3 regions of the Gottfriedia sp. ABJ_BB2_2 genome follow, and region 2 is predicted to be linked to each of the others. Evidence: predicted binding sites of a transcription regulator. Region 2 holds the regulator's gene; each other region holds the start of a gene.
What was found. Region 2 encodes Rex, which represses fermentation and respiration genes when NADH is low (regulators of the CRP and FNR family bind a similar motif). Its sites were predicted from a motif close to TTGTGAAATATTTCACAA; they were not measured.
Positions count from the first base shown of each region.

Region 1: a site for Rex is predicted at 3,291-3,308, ahead of adhE (bifunctional acetaldehyde-CoA/alcohol dehydrogenase). Genes of this name have one in related genera too.
Region 3: a site for Rex is predicted at 2,154-2,171, ahead of pflB (formate C-acetyltransferase). Genes of this name have one in related genera too.

Region 1 covers NZ_JBVFKR010000002.1:87,492-93,064, reverse strand. The annotation lists gene ACX6U0_RS05485 (ABC transporter permease) at 1-36, shown strand, start outside; gene ACX6U0_RS05480 (ABC transporter substrate-binding protein) at 59-1,108, shown strand; gene ACX6U0_RS05475 (MarR family winged helix-turn-helix transcriptional regulator) at 1,142-1,567, opposite strand; partial or broken gene ACX6U0_RS05470 (histidinol dehydrogenase) at 1,774-1,963, shown strand; gene ACX6U0_RS05465 (YitT family protein) at 2,223-2,834, opposite strand; gene adhE (bifunctional acetaldehyde-CoA/alcohol dehydrogenase) at 3,466-5,573, shown strand, end outside.
Region 2 covers NZ_JBVFKR010000018.1:14,246-19,818, reverse strand. The annotation lists gene tsaD (tRNA (adenosine(37)-N6)-threonylcarbamoyltransferase complex transferase subunit TsaD) at 1-770, shown strand, start outside; gene ACX6U0_RS20955 (ABC transporter ATP-binding protein) at 989-2,917, opposite strand; gene ACX6U0_RS20950 (redox-sensing transcriptional repressor Rex) at 3,085-3,711, shown strand; gene ACX6U0_RS20945 (lysostaphin resistance A-like protein) at 3,746-4,432, opposite strand; gene groES (co-chaperone GroES) at 4,711-4,995, shown strand; gene groL (chaperonin GroEL) at 5,054-5,573, shown strand, end outside.
Region 3 covers NZ_JBVFKR010000004.1:345,514-351,086, forward strand. The annotation lists gene ACX6U0_RS12440 (vWA domain-containing protein) at 1-859, opposite strand, end outside; gene ACX6U0_RS12445 (ATP-binding protein) at 875-1,768, opposite strand; gene pflB (formate C-acetyltransferase) at 2,286-4,511, shown strand; gene pflA (pyruvate formate-lyase-activating protein) at 4,600-5,322, shown strand; gene ACX6U0_RS12460 (hypothetical protein) at 5,498-5,573, shown strand, end outside.

The sequences.
Region 1 (5,573 bases), on a different contig from region 2:
ACAGAGAATACAAAGAAAAAGTCTTATATAGTTTAATATAGATAAGGAGATTATCTAAGTGAATAAATTTAAAAAAGCGGCTAGTTTACTTATTTCGTTTGGATTAACAGGTTTATTATTGTCAGCTTGTTCAGCTGGGAAAGAGGAACTGAATATTTATAGCTGGGCAGATAACTTTGATCAAGAAGTATTAGAGTCATTTGAAAAAAAATATGATGTCAAAATTAATTATCAACAATTTGCGAGTAATGAAGAATTGTATGCAAAATTGAAGGCGGGTGGATCTAATTATGATGTGATTCAGCCTTCAGATTATATGGTAAAACTAATGATACAACAAGATATGTTGGAAAAATTAGATAAAGATAATATGCCAAATCTAAGTAATATCGCGCCGGAGTTTACGAACCAAGAATTTGATCCTAAAGGTGATTATTCAGTTGTTTATACTGGTGGGTTAACAGGCATTGCGTATAATCCTAAATATGTAAAAGAGGAAATTGATAGCTGGGAAGATTTATGGAATCATAAGTATAAGGGACATACCACATTATTAAATGATAACCGAGAAGTATTTGGGATGGGCTTAATAAAAAATGGATATTCCAATAGTTCATTAAATGAAGATGAATTATTAACAGCATTTAATGATTTAAAAACGATAACACCTAATCTTTTAGCATTTGATACAGATACAGTTAAACAAAAGTTTATAACTGAAGATGCTTGGATTGGCCAAGTGTGGTCTGGGGATGCAGCTTATATTCAAAAAGAGCTTTCAGACATTAAATGGGTAGTCCCAAAAGAAGGATCATCTAGATGGGCTGATACGTTTGCGATTCCAAAAGGTGCAAAGCAAAAGGAATTAGCAGAGAAATTTATTAATTATATGTATGATCCTAAAGTTAGTGCGAAAAATTATGAGTCAATAGGTTACTCTGATCCAAATATGAAGGCAGAACAATATCATTCTGAAGAATACAAAAAGAATCCTTTCATTAATGTAACGGCAGAAGAAACGAATCGTACAAATTGGATTAAAGATGTAGGAGATCAGACTGAACTATATGATAAATATTGGACTGAATTAAAAACTGGTCAAAATTAAAAAGAAGGCTATCTCATCGGAGATAGCCTTCTTTTATTCTGAAAATATTTTGTTCAATAAAAAGCGAAATTGTTCTCTTTCAGACACTGTAAGTTTTTCAAAAAGTGAAACCCATAAAACTTGTCGAGTTGCAGAGATTTCCTCAACCATTTGGTTTCCCTTTTCCGTTAACTCAAGCCAGGTTACCCTACGATCCCGGATATCTCTCTTTCTTTTAACTAACTCATTAGAGACCATTTTATTTATTGCTGTAGTAATTGCGCCAGATGATAAGCCAATTTGCTTGCCAAGTTCCGATGCTGTCATTTGTTTATTTTTATTTAAAAGATGTAACAATAAATATTTTGGTGGAGTTAATGAATTGGTAGATTCTTCACCAGCTTTTTGCCAATTTTTTCGAACTCGTATTAATAGCTTCGTTAGGTCATCAACTAAAAGCTTGTCATGTTCATTTAACATATTGCACTCCAATTCCTTTATCTTTACTATTAATAATTAAAAATTTTGTCATAAAGTTTTACGAATAGGTTACCAATATATAAGTGAATTTGCAAGGAACAAGCACGATAATTATGATTTTATAAAATTTGTCAAGTATTGGTTGTATATTAACTATAGTAATTTGTAAATAGTATGATAAAAGACATTGGTAGGGGTGAAGTACAGTGTTTAAGTATTTTAAGTTTAAAATAAATGATACTGTTCAATTTGCGAAGAACGATGGTCATTTCTACCGAGTAATCGGATATCGAATAGAAAAAAGTATTTATTTAAATGACGAATACAATAGCATTATATACGAACTTTTACGTGAGTTTGACGGGCTTCAGGTTGATGCTGAAGAAGATGAATTAATAAGCGTTTCAAATTTTGATGAATTTTATGGATCAATGTTTGAGAAATTAGGAACTTTTACAATTAAGTTTGCAAAGAAGCATGAAGAAACCAGTAAAGCAAATGAAGTATCGGCAAAATCGGTAGATGAGTTATTGGATAAGTATAATGATTATCGTAGACTTGCAATGCTTTTTAAAGATTGTTTATACGATTTAGCTGCTGAAAATGTCTTAAATGAACTAGCTGATTACGCTGAAACAAAAAAAGATTACATGCACTAGGCATGTAATCTTTTTCCATTTGTGGTTTTAATCGATACGGACCTTTTAATATAATTACTTTCATAAACAATTTCAGTTACTTTTGCACAAATTCCGACTGATAATATTGTATATCCAACTTCATTCCAAGATAGGTAACTTAATGAAAAAAGGAGGATACAAGCATCAAAGATAAAGTAAACTTTCCCAATTGAAATGTTTGATTTCTTACTCATTAAAATTGTTAATAAATCATCTCCACCAGTCGCTCCACCGAACTTAAGGATTAAGCCAAGACCAAAACCAGCAAATACCCCCCCTAAAATTGCAGGAATATAAAGATGATTTTCGAATTGTAAGGTGATTGTTGATGTTTTTTCGATGATTGAGTAAAAAATTGAAAAAGAAACAGCACCAATAAATGTATTAATCAGTAGTCTTTTACCGAGAAAAAAACCAGCCATTAATATAATCGGAATATCTAAAATTAAAGTTGTTATTGATGGTGAAATATTGAAAGAATTTTTGACTAATAGCGCAATTCCTAAAAAACCACCTTCAGATAAATTGTTTTGAAAATGAAAATGGAATAAAGAAGTTGCTAAAATAAATGAACCAATCAAAATCATTAAGGTCTCACCCAAACGATTGTTTATCATTGTTATTTCCTCTTTTCGTAGTTAGTAGTTTAAAAAGTTCAATACTTAAACTAACTACGTACAAATAGCTTTTCGTAGTTAGTTTAAAAACTCCCTAACTACTACGCTATATGTCATTGAAGAAATAACATAATCGCCTGTCAACCATAGTTTCGCCTACCTTCAGTTTTATTTTAGAGTTCTATTCGTTCTCTAAATAAAAACTGCTAAGTGTAGGATAGATCTTTACGTTGCCAAATGCTCCTTCGAGCAATCATGGTTACACGTCCTTTTTCCCAGTTTTGTTAGAAATAATCTAACAGATAACAACAAGTTCAATTGAACTTATTCTTAATCTTATCATATGTTGAAAATATTGAAAAAAGAAAAGATTTTACAAAAACTTAAAATGATAAAATAATTGTAAAGAATGTTTAAAATAATATAATGTGAAATATTTCACAAATTGTACATAGCATTTTCATAAGATGAGCGTTATATTGTAGGTGTGAAGGTTGAACAAATTAATTTATGTGAAATTATTCACAATTATTAGCTTGATATTGGGACGTATTTAGCTCTATATAGACTAAGACAGACCACATTTGAAGGAGGAATATTGATGGCCGTTCAAGAGAAAGAAATAAAAGAAACGCTTAACGCTTCATCTATTGTAAATGAATTAGTCATAAAAGGACAAACAGCATTAAATGAATTTGAACAGTATAATCAAGATGAAATTAATAAAATTGTTCATTCCATGGTTCTCGCTGGTTTAGAGCAGCACATGACATTAGCTAAAATGGCTCTAGAGGAAACTGGGAGAGGTGTATATGAAGATAAAATTATTAAAAACTTGTTTGCAACAGAATATATATGGAATTCAATCAAAAATAATAAAACGGTTGGCATCATTAATGAGGATAAACAATTAGGGATTATAGAAATAGCTGAACCTGTAGGAGTAATTGCTGGTGTTACGCCTACCACGAATCCAACATCAACAACTCTATTTAAAGCCATTATTGCGATTAAAACTAGGAATCCAATCATATTTGCTTTTCATCCTTCTGCACAAAAATGTAGTCGAGAAGCAGCTAGAATTGTCCTTGAAGCAGCAGTTAAAGCAGGTGCTCCGAAAAATTGTATTCAATGGATTGAAGAGCCATCAATTGAAGCTACTAAAAACTTGATGAATCATGAAGGGGTTGCACTAGTGTTAGCCACCGGTGGAGCAGGAATGGTAAAATCAGCTTATAGTACTGGCAAACCTGCTTTAGGAGTTGGTCCTGGGAACGTACCTTGTTATATTGAAAAATCAGCAAATATAAAATGTGCAGTAAATGACCTAATCCTTTCAAAAACATTTGATAATGGAATGATTTGTGCATCTGAGCAGGCAGTCATCATTGACGAGGACATTTATGATGTAGTAAAAAATGAACTGAAGGATCACAATTGTTATTTTGTCTCAAAAGAAGAGAAGAAACAATTAGAAAGTCTTGTAATAAATGCAAATACATGCGCAGTTAATGGTGAAATTGTAGGGAAATCTGCTTTTGAAATTGCAAAGCTAGCAGGAATAGATGTTCCAGTCGATACAAAAATTCTGATTGCCGAATGTTTTACAGTTGGTGAAAAAGAACCTCTAACTAGGGAAAAGTTAAGTCCTGTATTAGCTGCTATTAAAGTTAAAGGATACGAAGAAGGATTTGAACGATGTGAAGAAATGTTAGAGTTAGGTGGATTAGGACACTCTGCTGTTATACATAGCGAAAGTGAAAATCTTCAAAGAAAATTTGGATTAAAAATGAAGGCTTGCCGAATTATTATTAATTCACCATCTTCACATGGCGGGATTGGAGATTTGTATAATGCTTTTATTCCTTCACTTACGCTAGGTTGTGGTTCTTACGGTAAGAACTCAGTTTCATCAAATGTATCAACAGTACATTTATTAAACATTAAAAAATTAGGAAGACGAAATACAAATATACAATGGTTTAAATTGCCCCCTAAAATTTACTTTGAAAAATATTCAACAGGGTATTTAGAAAAAATGCCAAATATTAAGAAAGCCTTTATTGTGACAGATGAAGCGATGGTCAAATTAGGGTATGTTGACATTATTAAATATTATTTAGAAAAACGGGAAAATAATGTTCAGATTGAAATATTTTCTGATGTCGAGCCTGACCCTTCAGATCATACTGTTTTTAAAGGTGCAGAAAGAATGCAATTATTTCAACCTGATACAATCATTGCATTCGGTGGTGGTTCTGCAATGGATGCTGCAAAAGGTATGTGGATGTTTTATGAGTATCCAAAAACTTCATTTGATGGACCAAAACAAAAATTCTTAGATATTCGTAAACGTGCATACCGATATCCTAAATTAGGTCGTAAGGCGAGCTTTGTCGCAATTCCAACAACTTCTGGAACAGGCTCGGAGGTCACTCCATTTGCCGTCATAACGGACAAAGAACAAAATATAAAGTACCCATTAGCAGACTACGAATTAACTCCAGATGTAGCGATTATCGATCCGCAATTTGTATCAACTGTTCCAAAAAGTATTACTGCAGATACAGGGATGGATGTTTTAACACATGCGATAGAAGCATATGTTAGTGTTTTAGCAAATGATTATACAGATGGCTTAGCCCTTCAAGCGATCAGATTAGTATTTAACTATTTACCACGTGCATACCATGATGGTTCAGATTTAGA
Region 2 (5,573 bases):
AAGGTCCAGGTTTAGTTGGAGCACTACTGATTGGCGTAAATGCTGCGAAAGCAATTGCCTTTGCACATGACTTACCTTTAATCGGTGTACATCATATTGCAGGTCATATTTATGCTAATAGACTTATACAGGAATTGCATTTCCCTCTATTAGCTCTTGTTGTCTCTGGTGGGCATACTGAGCTTGTTTATATGAAAGAAGACAGTAAATTTGAAGTAATTGGTGAAACAAGAGATGATGCAGCTGGAGAAGCTTATGACAAAGTAGCTAGAACTTTAAAGCTTCCTTATCCAGGTGGTCCACATATTGATCGATTGGCAGAAGAAGGTAGTCCAAATATTCCATTTCCAAGAGCTTGGTTAGAGGAAGGAAGCTACGATTTCAGTTTTAGTGGATTAAAATCTGCCGTGATTAACTATATGCATAATGCTGAACAGCGTGGTGTTGAAATCTCTCCAGCAGATGTTGCTGCAAGCTTTCAGGAGAGTGTAGTAGAAGTAATTGTTAAGAAAACAATTCAAGCAGCAAAAGAATATGATGTAAAACAAGTATTGTTAGCAGGTGGAGTAGCTGCAAACAAAGGCTTACGTGCTTCACTACAAAAAGAAATGAGTATATTTAGTGATAAAGAGTTAGTCATTCCACCTCTTTCACTTTGTACTGATAATGCTGCAATGATCGGTGCAGCTGCGTATGTTCGTTTTAAACAAGGAAAAGTATCTACTTTAGCTTTAAATGGTAATCCAGGTTTAGATTTAGAAACAATGTAAAAGAGACTTATTCACATTTTAAACAAAATATGTGGATAAGTCTTTTTAGTTTGTTTACAACTTAATAACATTATGTGAACAATATTGTGTATAACTTTATATAATAATTGTGGATAATGTGCATAAGTCTGTGTAAAAGCTTAAAAATTTCAAATTCTTTGTGGATAATCATGTAGATAAATAAAAAACGGATCGCTTTTTGCGAATCCGTTCTTTGTTTATTCTTGTAAGTTCTCCCATTCTTCCATCAGAGACATTAAATTTGATTCATAATCATTTTTCTTAATGGTTAGCTCTTGAACGAGTTGAAAATCTCCGTAAACTTCTGGTTTACATAGTTCAAGTTCGATTTGTTCAATTTCTTTTTCGATACTTGAAATACTACTTTCAATCTCTTCTATACGACGTTGTGTTTGGCGTAGCTTTTTCTTTAACTCTTTATCCTGTTGATAATCTGAAATTGGTTGCTGATTAGTTTGACGAATCTGATTTTCGGAGTTTTCCTTTTCAGCCAGTTCCTTTTCATAAGCTTCATTTTTCTTGAATAAATAATAATCATAGTCGCCTAGGTAAGGAGTTAAACCTTCTTTTGCAAGTTCAAATGTTTTTGTGGATAACCTGTTCATAAAGTATCGATCATGGGATACAAATAAAATCGTTCCTGGATAATCTAAAAGAGCATTCTCTAATACTTCCTTACTATCTAAATCTAAGTGATTCGTTGGCTCATCCAGAATTAAGAAGTTTGCTTTTTTCATCATAAGCTTTGCAAGAGCCAATCTAGCTTTCTCTCCACCACTTAAAGACGAGACATTTTTCGTAACGTCGTCCCCAGAGAATAAAAAGTTACCTAAGATTGTTCTAATTTCTTGTTCAGCTTTTAATGGATATTCATCCCATAACTCATCAAGTACTCTTTTGTTTGACGTTAATTTAGCTTGCTCTTGGTCGTAGTAACCGATAAAAACATTTGCTCCGAAATCTATACTGCCTTGTAGCTTTTCTAAATCTCCAATGATCGTTTTAAGTAATGTAGATTTTCCAACTCCATTCGGACCTACAAGGGCAACACTATCCCCACGATTTAGAACAAATTGCATTGATTGATCGATAGTCGGTACACGGTCGTAACCAATGAAAAGGTCTTTCACGTTAAGTACATCATTTCCACTTTGTTTTTCAATTGTAAATGAAAAATTGGCAGAAGACTCATCTCCTTGTGGTTTATCCACTCTGACCATTCGATCTAGTTGCTTTCTACGGCTTTGAGCTCTTTTAGTAGTAGAAGCACGTGCGATATTTCTCTGAACAAAATCTTCGAGTTTAGCGATTTGTTCTTGTTGTTTTTCAAATTGCTTTAAATCTTGTTCATATTGAGCAGCTTTAAGTTCTAAATGCTTACTATAATTTCCCACATATCTTTGATGCTTGTGGTTTGAAATTTCATAAACGATATTTACAACTTGATCAAGAAAATATCGATCATGTGACACAATTAATACAGCACCAGGGTAGGATTGTAAATAACGTTCAAGCCAGCTAAGCGTATCAATGTCTAAATGGTTCGTAGGCTCGTCCAGAATTAATAAATCTGGTTTTGTTAGTAATAGCTTACCTAATGCAAGTCTCGTTTTCTGGCCACCACTTAATGATGATATTTTTGTATGATAATCTTCATTTGAAAAGCCAAGACCACTAATAATCGAACGGATATCTGCTTCAAACTGATATCCACCATTTTCTTTAAATGTAAATTGAAGATGATCATATTCGTTTACAATCTTATCGTAAACTGCTTGATTTGAATAAACATCTTCTTGGGTCATTTTATGTTCTAGCTTTCTCATGTTATCCTGCATCTCTACTAAATGGCTGAATACAGAGTAGTATTCTTCCCATATAGAGCGATCACTTTGTAATCCAGAGTTTTGAGCTAGATATCCAATCGTGACATCTTTTGGTTTAATTAATTCGCCGCCATCATACGATATTTCACCAGCGATAATTTTTAAAAGAGTAGACTTACCGGCACCATTTCGACCAACAATTGCTACTCGATCATTTGTCTGAACTTCTAATTTAATATTTGAAAGTATAATGTCACTACCAAAGTATTTGGAGACATTATTAACTTGTAATAGGATCAAGATATTCACCTCATTGCAAAATTTTTTATCTATTAAACTGTTTACTGTCAAAATTCATAAATATAGTGTATATTTTACAGTAGAACAAGTACTTTATTACTAAAATGAAGGCTATTTACACAATATAGTAAAAAGAATTACAGTAACAGTAAGTGGGGGATTGTAAAATGGAGTCGGAACAAATTAAAATTCCACAAGCTACTGCTAAACGTCTACCTTTATATTACCGTTTTATAAAGAATTTGTCTTTATCAGGTAAACAAAGAGTTTCTTCAGCAGAGTTAAGTGAAGCAGTAAAAGTAGATTCCGCTACAATTAGAAGAGATTTTTCGTATTTTGGTGCCTTAGGAAAAAAAGGGTATGGCTATAATGTAAATTATTTATTAACTTTTTTCTCGAAAGCGCTTAACCAACACGAAGTAATGAAAGTAGCGTTAATCGGTGTGGGTAATTTAGGAACCGCATTTTTACATTATAATTTTATAAAAAACAATAATACTAAGATTGAAATGGCGTTTGATATCGATCCAATGAAGATTGGAACAGAAATAGGTGGAGTTCCAGTCTATAATCTTGATAAATTAGAAGAAATAATGAACGATGACATTCAAATTGTCATTTTAACTGTTCCTGCCCAAGTCGCTCAGTCGATTGCAGACCGTTTAAAAGGTAAAAATATAAGAGGTATTTTAAATTTTACACCGGCACGTATTAGTGTTCCGGAACATATTAGAATACATCATATTGACTTGGCTGTTGAATTACAAACACTAGCATACTTCTTACAACAATAAGGAAATTAAAAACCCCCAATCGAATGGGGGTTTTTTAATAGATGAAATGAAATAATTTAATTTGTTGAAATACGACAAATGAGTTCATAAACATATGAGTTAAAATTGGGACTAAAATCGAATTTGTTCGTTTATATAGATAACAAAATATAAATCCGATCAGAAAATAAGATAAAAAGAATGGCAAGTCGCCGTGCATGAAAGCAAAAATAATTGAACTAATACTAGCAGAAACAATAAATGGAAAACGTTCAAATAGCTTTTTAAAAATAATACGACGGAATACGATTTCTTCCAATATCGGTGCAATTAAACTTGGAATGACGATAAAAGCTGGGTTTAGCTTAGCGATATTAATAATGTTCTGGGTGTTTTCTGACCCTTTATCTAAATCAAAAACTAAAATTAAAATGAGATTACACACTATTTGAGTAAACATTGTGACAGCATAACCTAATAAAGCCCATTTTAATATTTTCATCGTAAAACTAAATGAAAGATTTTTTATTCCAATCGAAATCGGACCTCTTAATAAAATGAAAATAATTAGGAGACCAGTAATAAAACTAATACATCCCCATAAACCAACTGCTTCGATTTTAGCAGTCTCTTTGTCCAAACCTTCGTATAAACTACTGTCTAATAGAAAACGAACACCATACAATCCTGAATACTGAATCAAAACATACGTTAATAAAATCCATAAATCTCTTGTTTTCAAAACGATAACTCCTTTGTGTTGATATTTTCATAACCCAAAGGTTTATATAACAACATGTACATTATTGTACTCGTTTAAGGAGGTTCTTAAAAGGTATTTACATATTTTTATTAAACTTCCTTAAAATACGTTGATTAAAATTAATAAATTTCGACAAGAAAAGTGCTAGCTTCGGACTTGCAAAATCTCATGATATTATTTAAACTAATAATTGTGTTAGCACTCAATATTAATGAGTGCTAAAAAATAATGATTAGATTATTGAGGAGGTATTACACATGTTAAAACCACTAGGTGATCGTGTTGTAATTGAGCTTGTTGAGTCTGAAGAAAAAACTGCTAGCGGTATCGTATTACCAGGTAGTGCACAAGAAAAGCCACAAGAGGGCAAAGTTGTTGCAGTAGGTACTGGACGTGTACTTGAAAACGGCGAGCGCGTTGCTTTAGAAGTATCTGTAGGTGACCGCATCATCTTCTCTAAATACTCTGGTACTGAAGTTAAATATGCTGGTACTGAATACCTTGTACTTCGCGAAAACGATATTCTGGCAATTATAGGTTAATTAAATAAAATACTTAGGTTATTAAAATAATTTTTAAAATTTTAAGGAGGTCATTTTAATGGCAAAGGACATTAGATTTGGTGAAGAAGCACGTCGCGCAATGCTACGTGGTGTAGATGCTTTAGCTGATGCTGTAAAAGTAACATTAGGACCAAAAGGACGTAACGTAGTTCTTGAGAAAAAATTTGGTTCTCCATTAATTACAAATGATGGTGTAACAATCGCAAAAGAAATTGAATTAGAAGATGCGTTTGAAAACATGGGTGCTAAATTAGTAGCAGAAGTTGCTAGCAAAACGAATGAAATTGCTGGGGACGGTACAACAACTGCAACTGTATTAGCACAAGCGATGATTCGTGAAGGTCTTAAAAACGTTACAGCTGGTGCAAACCCAATGGGTATCCGTAAAGGTATCGAAAAAGCTGTTGCTGTTGCACTTGAAGAATTAAAAACGATTTCTAAACCAATCGAAGGCAAAGAATCTATTGCTCAAGTAGCTGCAATTTCTTCTGCTGATCCAGAAGTGGGCGATTTAATCGCTGAAGCAATGGAACGTGTTGGTAACGATGGAGTTATTA
Region 3 (5,573 bases), on a different contig from region 2:
TTCCACTCTCAACTTCAAATCGTAAAAAGTTATCATCATTTTCGTTATTTTTACTTTCTCTATGCCAAGTTGATAATTTTTCGTCTTCGCTATTTCGTTCTTCAAGTCCTTCTTGTTCGTCATCATTTTGTAATTCCTTTGCCTTACTGTTACATGATGGCGCGCTTGATAACTTATTTAATGGAAGATAACCAAAATACGTATGAATCATATCTTCCTTATATATAGGAAGTAACCTTTGCTGGACTTGAAATAAAATAGAAGAAATATCGCTCGTTTTTTTAGCTTCAAACGTTTGAAATAAGATTGGTAGAATTTCTTCTAATTGTTCATTTGTTTGATATGTTAGCTGAGATGAAGTTAATGATAAATAGATTAAACAATACAATTGGTCAAGCTGAAAATTACGCATTTCATTTGCTTTAAATTGTGATTGGAAATAGTGTCTATATATATTTTTTCGTGTAGAAAATAATTGTCTTGTCCCTGGTCTTTGTCGAATAATTATTTCTTCTAATCGGATATCTTCAAGGAGAACATAAAGTTGTGTAAAAAAGCTTTTTAAATGCGTTTCATGTAACTCTTTTAGCGTATCTTTAAATTCTTTAAAATCTGTATAATGTTTATTTCCTAATGCTTTTAAATACACATCTGACTTTAATCCATTTATTTGGGCTTGATATTCTTGATTGTCCCAAAAATGACTCACAGTAAACTTTTGTTCCTCGTCGTCATAGTATGCTTGGAAATCAAATTCTAAAAATGCTTGAGGATCTTTAGAAAGAGAAATCGATAAATTCTCCATTTGTAAAAAGGTGGAAGCATCGATTTTTTTATTATTAAATACTACATGTTTCATCTGATTTCACTCATTTCAAGAAAGAAAATAACTTTCTGCTAGTTCACGTACCGTTTCTCGTTCAATATCGTCACTAAGCTTAGCAATGATTGTACGTTCAATCGCTCTTAGAACAGGGATATGAACAGATAAATCACACGCGTCTAGTATTCCTCTGATACTTGCAGCGTCCTCACTAATTCTTCCTTCAGAAGCAAGTGGGATTAAGTCACTTGAGAAGCTCGTAAATTTGTTTAATAGATCCATATCTTGTAATTCTGATTCATCCTTAAGAAGTTGAAGTAAAGATTCTCCATTAATATATGGCACATCAATAATGACAAAACGATTTTTTAATGCTTCATTTAATTCGCTTGTACCTACATAACCTTCATTAATTGCTGCAATAACGCGGAAGTTTTCATCGCCTTTAACTACTTCTTGTGTAAATGGATTGGTAATCATTTTACGGTAATCTAAAGCTCCGTGTAGTAAGGGTAATGTTTCAGGTTTAGCCATATTAATTTCATCTATATATAACATATGTCCTTTTTTCATTGCTTTCATTAGTGGTCCGTCAATAAAGATTACTTCTGATCCATTTGTTGTGGAGGTGATCGTATTGTATCCAACGATTCCTTCTAAATCTAAATCAATAGAACAATTTATACTGTGCATTGGTTGATAAAGTAATTTTGAAAGGGTTTCAGCTAAAACTGTTTTTCCACTTCCAGTTGGTCCTTTTAATAGAATATTTTTGCCAAGTAAAAGTGCAGTAATTGCATCTTCTAATATTGTAGCGTCTTGTGATACATATTGTTTTGTTCCGATAAGTAATTGTTCTTCTTGTAATACTTTTTGAAGTTGATTTTTATATATTGTATTTAATTTTTCATTAATTGAATTAGAAAGATTAATTTGTGTATTCATATATACTCCTTTTTATTTAAAGATCCTGGTTAATGTTCTAACTTCCATTAGCTTGGTGTGAAGGGACAACTCCTGACGAGATGCATTAGTCAGATTTCTACAGTAGCCCTCGCACATTAAACAGTACCAGTGCCTAATTTATAAATAATCAAAATGATTATGTCATTTATTTTATACTAACCATACTATTATCACATATTCTGATTGTGAATGTCTTGTCTTTGAAAAAGAAGATGTTTAATTTGTAATACAGGTTATATATTTTGAGTATAACAGTTTGGGTAATAACTTTAAAGTTTTGGAGAATGAATTAAATTAGGAAATTCTTAGTAAAATTCAGTTGTACTTTAAAGAAATCGTTTCATATACAGTGCTTCATAACACCTTGCTCAATATTTCACAATATATACATAATCAGAGTGATAGATCTTCAACATCATATGATAAATTAAATGTGTAATCTGTTATATAAATTGTAAGCTTTCTGTATTAACTGGAAAAGAGGAGGAATATAGGGATGAATCATTGGAGACTTTTTGAAAGTGGACGCTGGGAAAAATCGATTGATGTAAGGGATTTTATTCAATTAAACATTAAACCTTATATTGGTGATGAGACATTTTTAGTTGGTCCAACCCATGCAACTAGAGAGCTATGGGATCAGGTACTACAATTATCAAAAGAAGAGCGTCAAAAAGGTGGAGTTCTAGATATGGATACGAAAATTGTATCAACTATTACTTCACATGGACCAGGATACTTAAACAAAGAGCTTGAAAAAATTGTAGGTTTTCAAACAGATGAACCTTTTAAGCGATCGCTACAACCATTCGGGGGTATTCGAATGGCAGAAGCAGCTTGTGAATCATATGGTTATAAAGTAGATGAGGAAATAAGTAGAATTTTTACTGAATATCGGAAAACACATAATCAAGGTGTATTTGATGTTTACACAGATGAAATGAAAGCAGCACGTCGTTCAGGGGTAATTACTGGTTTACCGGATGCATATGGTAGAGGCAGAATTATAGGTGACTATCGTAGAGTTGCATTATATGGAATAGATAGATTAATTGCTGATAAAGTGAATGCTTTGAAGATGACGAGTCGTGTCATGTCGGAAGAATTATTAAGAGAACGTGAAGAAATAAATGAGCAAATTCGAGCATTGAAAGAATTAAAACAAATGGCCGCAAGACACGGATTTGATATTTCAGAACCAGCTTCAAACGCAATTGAAGCATTTCAATGGTTATATTTTGGCTACTTAGCTGCGATCAAAGAACAAAATGGTGCTGCGATGAGTCTAGGTAGAGTTTCTTCTTTCTTAGATATTTACATTGAAAGAGATATGAAGGAGAACCGTTTAACTGAAATTGAAGCGCAAGAGTTGGTAGACCATTTTGTGATGAAATTACGTTTAGTAAAGTTTGCAAGAACGCCAGACTATAATGAATTGTTTTCAGGAGACCCTACATGGGTAACAGAATCGATTGGCGGAGTTGGAATCGATGGCCGCCCGTTGGTAACTAAAAATTCATTCCGTTTCTTACATACGTTAGATAATCTTGGACCAGCACCAGAGCCAAATTTAACAGTGCTTTGGTCAGTTAATTTGCCTGTTGGATTTAAACAGTATTGTGCGAAAATGTCTATTAAAACAAGCTCAATTCAATATGAAAACGATGATATTATGCGTCCTGATTATGGAGACGACTATGGTATAGCTTGCTGTGTTTCAGCTATGACGATTGGAAAGCAGATGCAGTTCTTTGGTGCTCGAGCAAATTTAGCCAAAGCTTTACTATATGCAATTAATGGTGGTATTGATGAGAAATTAAAAGTCCAAGTTGGGCCAGCTTACGCGCCTGTAACTTCAGAGTATCTTGACTATGATGAAGTAAAATCTAAGTTTGATATTGTATTAGATTGGCTAGCAGGTTTATATGTAAATACATTAAATTGTATTCACTATATGCATGATAAATATAGTTACGAACGGATAGAAATGGCGTTACATGACATTAAGGTAAAACGTACAATGGCAACTGGGATTGCTGGCTTATCAGTTTGCGCAGATTCATTATCTGCTATTAAACATTCAAAAGTTAAAACGATACGTGATGAAAATGGAATCGTTGTGGATTTCGAAATTGAAGGGGACTATCCAAAATATGGAAACAATGATGATCGCGTTGATGACATTGCAATTGAATTAGTCGAAAGCTTTATGGCGAAGGTTAGAAAACATAATACGTATCGAAATGCAATTCATACTACATCAGTCTTAACGATTACTTCTAATGTAGTTTATGGCAAGAAAACTGGAAACACACCTGATGGAAGAAGAGCAGGAGAACCGTTCGCTCCAGGTGCAAACCCACTACATGGACGCGATACAAAAGGTGCATTAGCATCGTTAAGCTCAGTTGCAAAGCTACCTTATGAAGATTCGCAAGACGGAATTTCAAACACATTTTCAATCGTACCAAATGCATTAGGAAAAGAAGAAAATACAAGAACCCTCAACTTAGTAGCCATGCTAGATGGATACACAGAAAAAGGTGGTCACCACCTCAATGTCAACGTATTCAACCGAGAAACACTACTAGAAGCAATGGAACATCCTGAAGAATATCCACAATTAACAATTAGAGTATCTGGCTACGCAGTAAATTTCATAAAATTAACCAGAGAACAACAAATAGACGTCATCAACAGAACATTTCACGACAGTATGTGAATAGAAAAGTGGAGGCGACTGTTCTGCTCCGACAAGCATAAGAAAAATTAGGTAAAAACTAAAGATCCAAAAGAGGGTGAATGGTTAAATGATGGGAAATATCCATTCGATTGAAACATGTGGAACTGTTGATGGTCCAGGTATTCGATATGTTGTTTTTACACAAGGTTGTTTATTAAGATGTCAATATTGTCATAATGCAGATACTTGGAATATTGGTGAAGGTAGGGATGTATCTGTTGATGAGTTAATGCAAGATGTAAAATCTTATATTCCCTTTATGAAAGCATCTGGTGGAGGCATCACCATCAGTGGAGGAGAGCCTTTATTACAACTAGATTTTCTTTTAGAATTGCTTAAAAAATGCAAGAAAGCAAAGATTCATACAACGATTGATACTTCAGGTGGATGCTTTCATTTTGAGCCTTCATTTCTTGATAAATTAGATGAAGTGTTAAAATATACCGACTTAGTATTGTTAGATTTAAAGCATTTTGATTCAAAAAAACACATTAAATTAACTGGTAAACCAAATGAACAAATTAAAAATTTCGCTCTATATTTAAATGAGAAAAAAGTTCCAATTTGGATTCGTCATGTACTTGTTCCGGGGATTACAGATTCACATGAGGATTTAAAAAACCTAGGAACCTTTATCAAATCTCTTGATCAAGTCGAGAAAATTGAAGTATTGCCGTATCATCGTTTAGGTGTTTATAAATGGAAGGCTTTAGGACTAAAATATCCATTAGAAGAAGTAGAGTCACCTTCCGATGAAATTGTCAAATTAGCATATAAATTATTATCATAAAGGGTGAACCAGTAAAATAGTCTTCCAGGCGTATGGTCTGAGCTAATCTTAATGATTAGCTTTTTCTATTTATATAGACAAATGACTACTATTTATTCACAACCCTTGAATATACTGATGGAAAATTCTATTCAGTGTTGATTGTATATGAATCATTCGAAAAAGGGTGAAAAGGGTGCATGAATATCGAGTTTCTTGGTACATTTTAATTGATGAAAAAGGCGGTTTAGAGGGGCGATCTTTACTTAGAG